DNA from 2 places in the Anaerostipes rhamnosivorans genome. Region 1 is predicted to be linked to the other one. Evidence: riboswitches for the same ligand, from Rfam matches in the RefSeq annotation. Region 1 holds a riboswitch; the other holds the start of a gene.

Region 1 (5,949 bases):
TGACCGCGCTGGAGGACAGGGCACTGCCCAGTTTGTTTCAGACGCGATCCGCATTTACTGCCAGTCCCATTCATAGGCAAGGGAGAGAAATCATAATGATTTCTCTCCCTTTATGATTTAGTGATGGAATAAACGGATTCCTGTAAAACACATAGCCATATTGTATTTGTTGCATGTTTCAATAACATGGTCATCACGGATAGAACCGCCCGGCTCAGCCACATAAGAGACACCACTCTTGTGAGCCCTCTCAATGTTATCCCCAAATGGGAAAAACGCATCAGATCCAAGAGCGACTCCTGTCAGCTGCGAAAGCCATTCTCGTTTTTCTTCTCTCGTAAATACTTCTGGCTTCACTTTAAAGATGTTTTCCCACTCTCCGTCAGCCAGAACATCCATATAATCATCTCCGATATACAAATCAATGGCATTGTCACGGTCCGCTCTGCGGATACCGTCAACGAACTGCAGTCCCATAACTTTCGGTGCCTGGCGCAGATACCAGTTATCCGCCTTCTGTCCTGCCAGGCGTGTACAATGGATCCTGGACTGCTGTCCGGCACCGATACCGATGGCCTGTCCATCCTTTGCATAGCAGACAGAGTTAGACTGTGTATACTTCAATGTGATCATGGCAATGGCCAGGTCGATTTTTGCGGAGTCAGGAATTTCCTTATTTTCTGTGACAATATCGTTAAAGAAATCTTTGTCGATGTTCAGCTCATTCCTTCCCTGTTCAAAAGTGATGCCAAACACTTCTTTGCGTTCGATCGGAGCAGGCACATAATCCGGATCAATCTCGATCACATTGTAGTTCCCTTTTTTCTTTTCGTTTAAGATCTCAAGCGCTTCCGGCTCATATCCTGGAGCGATCACTCCGTCGGAAACTTCTCTTTTGATAATCTTTGCTGTGGCTGCGTCACACACATCAGAAAGTGAAATAAAATCTCCGAAAGAAGACATCCTGTCTGCTCCTCTTGCCCTGGCGTAAGCATTGGCGGGAGGGGTAAATTCCATATCCATATCATCCACCCAATAGATTTTCTTTTCTACATCTGACATGGGAAGTCCTACTGCCGCACCTGCCGGTGAGACATGTTTAAAGGAAGCCGCTGCCGGAAGTCCGGTTGCTTTCTTCAGTTCCTTCACCAGCTGCCAGCCATTTAATGCATCAAGGAAATTAATGTATCCTGGCTTTCCACTTAACACTTTGATCGGCAGTTCTCCATCTTCCATGTAGATCCTTGACGGTTTCTGGTTTGGATTGCATCCGTATTTTAATTCTAATTCCTTCATGGTTTCCTCCTATTGATTCTTGTTCACGATCCTTGTTTCATATTCTCCTGTTTCGATATTGATATACCTTACAAACAGTGACACTTTATTATCCTCATTCAGGCTGTCCCAAATACGGCCTGTAAATGTCTCGATGTCATCCTCCACACCAACTAACTTCGGTTCTCCTTCAAAGCTTGGGAGCGGATCCCCATCCTGCATATAGGTATGGATGAAATGGCCTTCCCCGTTTACTGGATTTTCGTAAGCAAATGTATAGCGGTTGCATGCATTCGGATTGCCGTTATTGCTTTTTAAAATGGACATGGCATAATTGTAAGTTCCATTTTCCACGTGCATGATACCTGAAATACGCGGAGTATAATTCGGAGCATCCGGCTCAAACTCTCTTGTGCGAAGTGCCTGTTCAAACGTCTGCTGTTTATCCATAAGCTCATAGATCGTATCTGTCTGATCTCCGTTAGTCACAATCGTCTTATTCCCAAGCACCTTCACCGGGGCATAGATGATAAGACTTGGGTCGCTCAACTTGGATGGATCAAATGCCTGGGTTCGGATTCCTTTTCCGTCCTCAATAAACACACGGTTTCTGCTGTTCTCACTTCTTCCCATGATAAAGTATGCAGTTACTGCATAAGTTCCGTTGGGTGATTTTCCAATCACAATCCCTCTGCCAGGATATGAATTCCCTTTTAACTCGTCTTCCAATGACAACATCTTCATTGTCTTACATCCTCCTTTTGGCTTGTTTACTTTGCGTACCAAATGCGATTTGACGTAGTCAAATGATTCCTCACGCATTTGTGTTCATAACGCCCGCAGGGCTGTTTTATTCCATAGGGAAAACTATCCTATAGAATAAAACAGCCGCCTGGGCATACTAAATAAAAGTTGCCCAGGCGGCCGACATGTCTACTACCGTGCTCCCCGTGGTTTCTCCACTATCCGCCAGTCGCACAGCTTTCAAAATAAATATACACTATGATCCGCCATTTTTCAAGTTAATTTTCAGAAACCGTAAAGCCTGTAATCCGCGGATAATCTTCATCTAAAACTAAAACATCTGTATCATCAGTTCTGCGGCAGCAGTATTTGTAACTGCCGGTACGTTGTGTACATCACAGACACGAAGCAGCGCTGAAACATCCGGCTCATGAGGCTGCGCTGTCAATGGGTCCCGGAAGAACACAACCAGTCCAATCTTTCCTTCTGCAATCCTGCCGCCTAACTGCTGGTCACCGCCATAAGGTCCTGACAGATATCGCTTTACAGGAAGGCCGGTGGCTTCCTCCACTCTTTTTCCGGTAGTACCAGTTGCAACTAAGTTATACTTTGCTAAAGTCTCTTTATTCTTTTTTGCAAATTCCACCATCTCATCTTTTTTCTTATCATGTGCAATCAATGCAATTATCATAATTTTATCCTCCTGATGTTTATTGACTGTAAAGCCAATCTACACTATAGGCGCTATTTTTTCAAGAGGAATATCTTTAGATCAGCGTTTCAGAGACTTTACAGAAGAAAACTGACTATATATTTTCTTTTTCCTGACTGTCTGATAGGATCTGACCTTAAAATAATACCGCTTTTTCTTTGTTAATTTACCTTTTGTATAAGATGATTTTTTCACTGACACTGTCGCGATCCGCTTATACCCAGATGATTTTTTCTTGGACATATAAATCTGGTACTTTGTCACACCAGAGACCTTTGACCATGTTATTTTGATCCCCTTTGACCCGCTCTTTTTTAGTTTTTTGATCTTATTGGATTTTGGAATCACTGTGATTTTACAGGATACTTTTTTGCCACTTCCACTTGTTCCCGTAATCACTGCTGTGCCGACTTTTTTTGCTGTCACTTTACCTGCAGAACTGATGGACGCCACCGATGAATTGGAGCTGGACCACCTGACGGTTGGAAATGCGTTTTTTGGCTCTGTGTAACTTTTCAGCGTATAAGAGGAACCCCTTTTCAGCGACAGCGACTTCTTACTCAGTTTAAAGCTCTTTGCCGGAATGCTTTTGATCAAAAAATTCAGATCTACATATCCGTTGATTCCCGGAACATTTCCTTTGTCGGTGCTCTGCCACATAATGTAACTTCCAGAATAACTACAGACACTATTGTACTGTGCAATCCATCTGGGGTACTTTTGGAATAACTTATCTGTCAGTTTCTTCTCAAACCATTCTTTATTAGCATAGATTCCGACATTCGTATAGCCGTTTGCCTTTAATCTGTCTGCAAAAGCGCCTGCTATCTGTGCCACTTTGGAGTTTGAAAGTTTATATATATCGTTTTCTTCCAGATCGTAATAAATAGGATAGGAAAGTTTCCTGTCCTGTATCAATCGGATCACATGGTCAGCTTCGCTTTTTGCTTTTTCTACTGTGTCTGCATAGGAATAGAGATAAACTCCATATGGTATATTCAGCCGTTCACATTCCGATACGTTTCGAAGCCATTGATCATCATCTTGCTCTGGTTGATTCATCCCATAGCCACACCGGAGAATAACAAAGTCAATACCGGATGCCTTCACTTTCTCCCAGTCAATCTTTTTCTGATGGTGGCTGACATCAATTCCTTTTGCCCATGCACCTGGAATCGGGCTGCCAAGATCATTTACAAACATCCCGTTGACTTTATTCCAGGCATTGCTGTAACCCCTGGCAGATCTGCTAGCCATCTGCCCCTCAGTTGAGTAAATGGGCTTTCCATCCTTATAACGCCAGCTGTCTTCTTTCCCGCTTTCTTTCTTTTCCTGCTGTACATTCTGCTGGCTGCCATACACTGTCTGAGCGGCAGGCGCCAGCCCCATCCCCACTGCCATGAAAACGGCAAAAAACCTATTACATACCTTTATCTTAAGATTTGCCATGTCTTCTCCTTTCAATAATCTTACATTTGTAGGATTATTATACCATATGGATAATGGAATGGCTATATCTATTATATCTCACATGAATTCATTCATGAAACAGAAAAAAGATCCCCTATAGGATCTTCTTTCTCTATTGCATTGTATTCTTCCTTATTTTAACGTTTTAATGATTTGACAGAACTAAAACTGCTGTAATACTTTGTTTTCCCTACCGTTTTGTATGAACGGACTTTGAAATAATAACGCCTGCCTCTTTTCAGGCTCTTTTTTGTATAGCTGGCGGATTTTGAGGAAGCAGTCTTAATCCGTTTAAAACCAGAAGATTTCTTTTTAGACATATAGATTTGGTATTTTGTCGTCCCGCTCACTTTTGACCATGTAATCTTGATGCTTTTCTTTCCGAATTTCTTGAGCTTTTTAATTTTATTGGTCTTAGGCCGGACAGTGACTTTGCACGCTGCCTTCTTTCCGTTAGATGACTTCGCTGTAATGGTTGCTTTTCCAACTCCTTTGGCAGTAACCTTTCCGCTAGAAGAAACCACTGCAACTTTCTTATTCGAGCTGCTCCATGTCACATTTTTATTTCCTGCATTGGACGGTGAAATGGACTTTTTCAGTGTATAGGAAGATCCATTTTTGAGACCCAGACTTGTCTTATTCAACTTCACAGAAGAAACCGCTGCTGTATGATAAGCGTTTACGTTCCAGGATCCAATCTTAAAGTTTAAATCTACATTTGTACCAATACCACTGACCGTACCGGTAGAGGTACTTTGCCACATGTGATAATCTCCTTTATAATCACAGCGGTAATTATACTGTGCCACCCATCTAGGATTTTTATCAAACACACTGCTTGTTAAAAGTGAGGAAAACCAATATTTATTGGCATAGACGCCTACATTTTTATAGCCTGCATTGTTCAATGTTTTTATGAAGGTATCTGCGATATCCGACAGTTTTTTATTGGACAATCCTCCCTGGTACTTCTCATCCTCCATGTCATAATAGATTGGATAAGAAAGCTTCTTCCCTTTGATCAGGCGTATCACGTGTTCTGCTTCACTTTTTGCTTTTGTAGTGTTTGTCGCATAGGAATAAATATAAACACCATAAGGCATGCCGATTCTCTCACATTCAGAAGAATTATATGCCCATGTAGGATCATCCTGGCTTTTAAGATTCTCGCCGTATCCCACTCTTAGGATCGCATAGTCAATCCCGTCTGCTTTGACTTTGTTCCAGTCAATCTTTCCATCCCATTTGCTCACGTCAATCCCTTTGGCTGTTGCGTTAGGAATCGGATCGCCCAAAGAATTCAAAAACACTCCATTTACATTTTTCCAAGCATTCGATACTGCCCTTGCGCCTCTGCTGTTTACAGAAGGCCCTATTTCTTCCTGCTGCTTTATGGGCTTTCCATCTTTATATCTCCAGCTGTTGGCCGGATCATTTTCTTCCGCGCTTTTTGTTTCCGCCATAATCGGAACACTGCTTACTGTCCAAACTCCGGCGGCCAGCACTAACACTGAAGATAATACTGCAATCTTACTTTTTATCCCTTTTAATCTCATTTTCCTCCTCCTTTTATCTCTTTGTGTAGTATATCATTTTTCTCATGATTTTCCAAAGATAAAAGAGAAGAAAAATTTCCCAAGCCAATGTGGGCGGGACCCTCCATAAGGTATTTTTAATTCATCGAGAGATCTTGAAAACCTTCCCAGGAAGAACAAAGTGGGCAAGCCCACTTCATCTCCCCAGCCCCT
Region 2 (5,949 bases), 680 kb from region 1:
TGATGGGCTCCCTGTACAAAGTATCCGTCCAGGATGTTTGCAAGGTTTTCTTCTCTCTGGTCCTGATCTTTTCCCAAAGCTTCCGGTACGATGGAGAAGGTGTTGGATACACCGTCCTGGCACACGTCGCGATAAGGGATCTTGGCAACAGAGTTTAAGGAAGCCAGGGCACCGCTGTTGTCGCGTCCGTGCATTGGGTTTGCCCCAGGAGCGAGAGGCTCCCCTAATTTTCTTCCGTCTGGTGTAGACCCTGTCTTCTTACCGTACATAACATTGGATGTGATGGTAAGTGCGGACAATGTATGGATCGCATTTCTATAGATTGGGTGTTTCTTTAATTCCTCAGAGAATAAAGTCACAGTATTTACAGCCAGATCATCTGCCCGGTCATCATCGTTTCCGTATTTTGGGAATTCTCCTTCGGTCTCAAAGTCCACAGCCACGCCGTTTTCATTTCGTACTGGCTTCACAGTAGCATATTTGATCGCTGATAAAGAATCCGCTGCGATGGAAAGCCCCGCAACGCCGTATGCAGCGATACGTTCCAGGTTTGTATCGTGCAGTGCAAACTGGCTTGCCTCGTAAGCGTATTTATCGTGCATGTAATGAATGATGTTGACAGTATCTACATACAATTCTGCCACATAGGCCAGAACCTTTTTATAGTTTGTCCAAACCTTGTCATAATCCAGTACGTCATCAGTGATCGGTTCAATTCCAGGGATAACTTCAATGCCTTTCTTCTCGTCGATACCGCCGTTGATAGCGTATAACAGAGATTTGGCAAGGTTGCAGCGAGCACCAAACAGCTGGGTCTGTTTTCCGACCTTCATTGCAGATACACAGCAGGCGATAGCGTAATCGTCTCCGTAGATCGGGCGCATAACGTCGTCGTTTTCGTACTGAATGGAATCTGTATCAATGGAAACCTTGGAGCAGAACTTCTTGAAGTTTGCTGGAAGCTTCTCAGACCAGAGTACGGTCAGGTTTGGCTCCGGTGCGGTTCCCAGGTTGTACAGAGTGTGGAGGTAACGGAAAGAAGTCTTAGTTACCAATGGTTTGCTGTTAATGCCGATGCCGCCGATAGACTCTGTGATCCAGGTAGGATCACCGCCGAACAGCTCATCATATTCCGGCGTTCTTAAATGTCTCACAAGACGCAGCTTGATAATAAACTGGTCAATCAGTTCCTGTGCTTCTTTTTCGGTCAGAACTCCGCTTTCAAGGTCACGCTGGATGTAAATATCAAGGAAGGTAGAGGTACGTCCGAGGGATGTGGCAGCTCCGTTGTTTTCCTTTACACCGGCGAGATAAGCCATGTACAAGGCCTGTACTGCTTCTTTCGCGTTAGATGCAGGCTTGGAGATGTCAACTCCGTAGGACGCAGCCATTTCTTTGATATCCCCTAAAGCGCGGATCTGTTCGGATACTTCTTCTCTTGCGCGGATACGTTCTTCACTCATCGGTCCGTCCAGGGCATCCAGGTCACGTTTCTTTTCTTCCACAAGATAATCAATTCCGTAAAGAGCGACACGGCGGTAGTCGCCGATGACACGTCCGCGTCCGTATGCATCCGGAAGACCAGTTAAAAGTCCTGCAGTCCTTGCAAGTCTTGTGCGCTGCGGATATGCATCAAACACACCTTCATTATGTGTTTTGCGGTATTCATTGAAGTGGCGGTCAATTTCTGGATTCAGCTTATATCCATACTGTTCCAGGGAAGAATGGGCCATCCTTTTTCCGCCGTATAAGTTGACGATACGTTTCAGGGGCGCATCTGTCTGGAGACCGACAATGACTTCATTTTCTTTGTCGATGTATCCAGGGGCAAAGTTTGTAATGCCGGAAATAATGTCAGTTTCCACATCTAAAACGCCGCCTTTTTTTGTCTCCTCTGAGAGCAGTTCTTCGCATTTGTTCCACACTTTTTGAGTTCTATCGGTAACACCTGCCAGGAAGGTGTCATCACCTTCGTACAATGTATAGTTTTTCTGGATAAAATCCCTTACGTTCGTTTCCTTAGTCCATTTTCCTTCTTTAAAGCCGTTCCATTGGTTTAACATTGTTTTCCTCCATATTGATTAAAATAGGTTTCCTGAAAGTGTCTGGTTTGTTCCTTGTCCATTGCCGGAACATTTGAGAGAGGATAAGAAAGATTCATCACCTCATATTTATTGATGCCGAGCAAATGATAGGGAAGCAGTTCTACCTTTTCCACGTTGGGTATTCGGTCTATGTATGCTTTTAATTCCCTCATGTGTTCTTCGCTGTCCGTAAGCCCCGGAACCACTACATGCCGGATCCAGATCTTTGTGCCGTTTCGTTTTAATGCCTCTAAAAATTCATCAAAACGGTCCATAGGCCTTCCGGTCATAGACTCGTATGCCGGTTTTGTTATTTCTTTGAGATCCAGAAGTACAAGATCTGTGTAAGAAAGAATCTCGTCGTAATTTCCCTGTCCAACGCCGGCGGTGTCAATGCATGTATGAATTTCTTCCTGTTTGCAGAGTTTTAATGTTTCCAGTAAAAACTCCGGCTGCATCAGCGGCTCTCCACCCGAAAAGGTTACTCCGCCGTTCTGCTTAAAGTACGGTTTGAAGCGGGAGATCTTTTTGACCAGCGCTTCCGGGGTCAGTTCTTCACCACCTGTAAATTCCCAGGTGTCTGGGTTGTGACAGAACTTACACCGGAGGGCACAGCCCTGAAAAAAGATCACGGTGCGGATGCCGGGGCCATCGACTAATCCCATGGATTCCATGGAATGGATGTGTCCAACAATCATAGGAACCTCCTGTAAAAATGTTGATTGGCTGCCTGGTGTGCATACTGCCTGCAGGGCTTTTTTATTTCATAGGGAGGTTCGCAGAACTTTCCTAATGGAATAAAAAAAGCCGCACGTCCAGGCAAAGTGCCCAGACGGTCGGCTAAAAATTCGTTGTCATACTTCCTGTGGTAAACTCCACTTGTCCGTCAGTCATATGACTTATGACTTTAAAATACTATACCTGACACCAGGATGTCAACCCCGGATTTGAAATTTGGTGTGTTAAATTTTTAGCCAGCTCCATCGTAACGCGGCATTTCCTACTTGTCCACTGGGTATCTGATAAAAGTTTTCATGTTTAAAATTTAGAAAATCCGGGCATGTTCATAGTATGAAGAAAAAATCAAAGATCTGGATGCTGTTCCTGGCCGCTGCCGTGATCCTCGGCGCTGTATGGTCAAAAGGAAAAGATGACAGAGTGAATGAAAATATAAAGCAGAAAGTTGTGCGATTCCATATCCGCGCAAACAGCGACAGCAAAAAAGACCAGGCTGAAAAGCTGCTGGTCCGGGATCAGGTCGTAAAGTATTTAAAGCCGTATATGGAACATGCAAAGACAAAGGAAGAAGCCGAGAAAGTATTGGCCAGCAAGAAACAGGAAATTGCAAAAGTGGCTAAGACTACATTAAAGAAAAACGGAAGGGAGCTCCCGGTGAAAGTGTATATGACCAGAGAAGAATTCCCCCAAAAAGATTACGGAAGCTATGTTTTTCCAAAAGGTACTTACGATGCGCTGAGAATCGATCTTGGAGATGCTGCAGGCCATAACTGGTGGTGCGTGATGTTTCCGGATCTCTGCATTACAAAGGAGAGTGAGGCAGCCAAAGACAAAAAGACCAGAAAAAAACTGGAGCAACAGGTGGGGGAAAAAGGAGTGAAGAAGCTGGAGAAGAAAAAAAAGAAGCTGCCATGGTTTTTGCAGTGGCTGGAGTGATAAGGTAATATTTACTAAATATTCTCACAAAAATTAACTAATCCAATAGTTGAAATTTCTTGTAAGAGTTGGTATAATAAAGTTACAAAAGTTTTAATTTTTTATAACAATACAAGATATTTCCAACATACGACTGACCTATGTGAACGGAAACTTTGACCAATGTTTTAACAATCTTACTGGATGTGGGCGGCGATACGGACCGCTGCCTGTCTCTTCAAAGGAAGAGGAAAAGAGAAGGAGATGGTATGGGTGAGGAAGAGTTCAAGGAGACACGAAGTTTGGGAAGTGAAGTATTTCTATAAGTCTTTGCTGCTGATAACCGCAGGGATCGTAATGCTGGTGGCTTTCCGGTTATTATTGAGATAACTGCCGAGGATACATATCAATTAAGAAGAGGGAATTTTACGGGTGTATTCCGTAAAATACCTTCTTTTTTTTCGTTTCATCCGGGAACCATAAATACAAATAGAGAAATGAAATGCAACTTTTTCGTTTTTTCAGGCGTCTAATTTATCAAGATAGATGTAAGGAGAGAGTACAGATGAGAAATAAATGGAACAAAGAAAAAACAAAGGAAATGAAAGACTTTTACAGATCCATCTTATTGATCTCACTGGGGATCACCATGCTCTTGATCTTTCAGGTCATGCTGATGTAGCGGATTTGCGAGATGTATTGTAAACCAAATAATCAAAAATAGTTTACAATAGAAAGGCGAAATGATACAATAAGCGGGTTACGAAATGAGTTTAACGAAAGGAAAGGGGAAATCGTTTTGAGAAAAACTATGGAAACCCGATGGATTGTGTTGTGCGGTATGTTTGCTGCCCTGACTGCGGCTGGAGCATTCATTCAGATCCCGGTGCCGTTTATGGACTATTTTACTCTTCAATTTTTATTTGTACTGCTTGCAGGGATGCTTCTCGGCCCAAGGTACGGGAGTATTTCTATGGGAATTTATGTCCTTGTGGGACTTGCCGGGGTTCCTGTTTTTGCGGCGGGAGGAGGCATACAGTATATGCTGCGGCCAAGCTTTGGATATCTCATTGGATTTATTGCCGGGGCCTGGATCACGGGAATTCTTTGCGGCAGGCAAAGGAGGGAGGGACTCAGAGCATATTTGCCTGCTGCTTTCGCAGGGATGGCTGTTACCTACTTGATCGGATTCAGTTATAAGTATATGATTTTGAATACATATTTAGGGCAGAAAACACCATTTGCTGCTGTGATACTGTCTGCATTTCCCCTGGATCTGCCGGGAGATGCATTGCTGTGTGTGGCCGCCTCTGCATTTGCAGAAAGGGTAAAAGCATACCTGGGCACAGACCTGTTAGGGGAGGGCCATAGAGTATGAAAAACGGTATTTTTGTGACGGCGACTGGCACAGATATAGGAAAGACATATATTTCTGCCTTGCTCGTAAAAACTCTGCGCAGGCAGGGGATCGACGCTGGGTACTTCAAACCGGCCTTAAGCGGAGCTGTCTGGTCAGAAGACAGGCTGGTGCCGGGGGACGCGGATTATGTGTGCAGGAAATCGGGGCTTTCTGGTCCGCCGGACCAGTATGTGGCATACGTCTATGAACCATCGGTCTCCCCACATCTGGCGGCTAAAATGAGCGGAAGGCCGATTGAGAAAGATGTGGTCTCACAGAGTTTTTTGGAGATTCAGAAGAGGTTTGACTATGTGGTGGCTGAAGGCTGTGGCGGAATTGTCTGTCCGCTGAGGGCAGATGATGATGAGATGATGATGCTCACCGATGTGGCAACTCTGACAGGGTTTCAGCTGTTGATCGTGGCGCCTTCCGGACTGGGTGCCATCCAGGCAGCCGTGACCACGGCAGAATATGCGGCGATGAAAGGTTTTGAGATCTGCGGAATCGTGATGAATCATTTTAAAAGAGGAGATCTGATCCATGAGGACAACCGGTATCAGATTGAGCGTTTGACAGGTATAAAAGTGACCGGTGTGGCTGATGACGCAGAGGAAATAGATGTCAGCTGCTTTTTGTGAAAACAAAAAATTCCCTCAAATCAAATGAGGGAATTTCATAAGTTATGCCTCAGAAGGCAAAGCCTCGGATTCCGGCTTTTTTGCCGAGATCATGAGCAGTTTTTTTAGTTTATGTACCCGGAACTTTGTGAGTCCGGCAGCTTTAAACATACCCAGGATCTCATGGGTAGATGGC

What was found. Region 1 has a riboswitch for ZMP and ZTP ahead of AR1Y2_RS13065 (IMP cyclohydrolase). Riboswitches for the same ligand answer to the same signal wherever they lie in the genome.
Region 2: linked by a shared signal. The riboswitch ahead of pflA (pyruvate formate-lyase-activating protein) and the one ahead of AR1Y2_RS13065 (IMP cyclohydrolase) in region 1 are both predicted to bind ZMP and ZTP.

The regions. Positions count from the first base shown of each region.
Region 1 covers NZ_CP040058.1:2,632,928-2,638,876, forward strand. Annotated here, with positions in the region: gene AR1Y2_RS13055 (MerR family transcriptional regulator) at 1-76, shown strand, start outside; gene AR1Y2_RS13060 (phosphoribosylaminoimidazolecarboxamide formyltransferase) at 118-1,296, opposite strand; gene AR1Y2_RS13065 (IMP cyclohydrolase) at 1,306-2,019, opposite strand; ZMP/ZTP riboswitch at 2,183-2,262, opposite strand; gene AR1Y2_RS13070 (methylglyoxal synthase) at 2,351-2,710, opposite strand; gene AR1Y2_RS13075 (GH25 family lysozyme) at 2,792-4,180, opposite strand; gene AR1Y2_RS13080 (GH25 family lysozyme) at 4,339-5,757, opposite strand.
Region 2 covers NZ_CP040058.1:3,310,882-3,316,830, reverse strand. Annotated here, with positions in the region: gene pflB (formate C-acetyltransferase) at 1-2,063, opposite strand, end outside; gene pflA (pyruvate formate-lyase-activating protein) at 2,057-2,782, opposite strand; ZMP/ZTP riboswitch at 2,904-2,988, opposite strand; gene spoIIR (stage II sporulation protein R) at 3,156-3,758, shown strand; gene AR1Y2_RS16395 (biotin transporter BioY) at 4,549-5,115, shown strand; gene bioD (dethiobiotin synthase) at 5,112-5,774, shown strand; gene AR1Y2_RS16385 (class I SAM-dependent methyltransferase) at 5,817-5,949, opposite strand, start outside.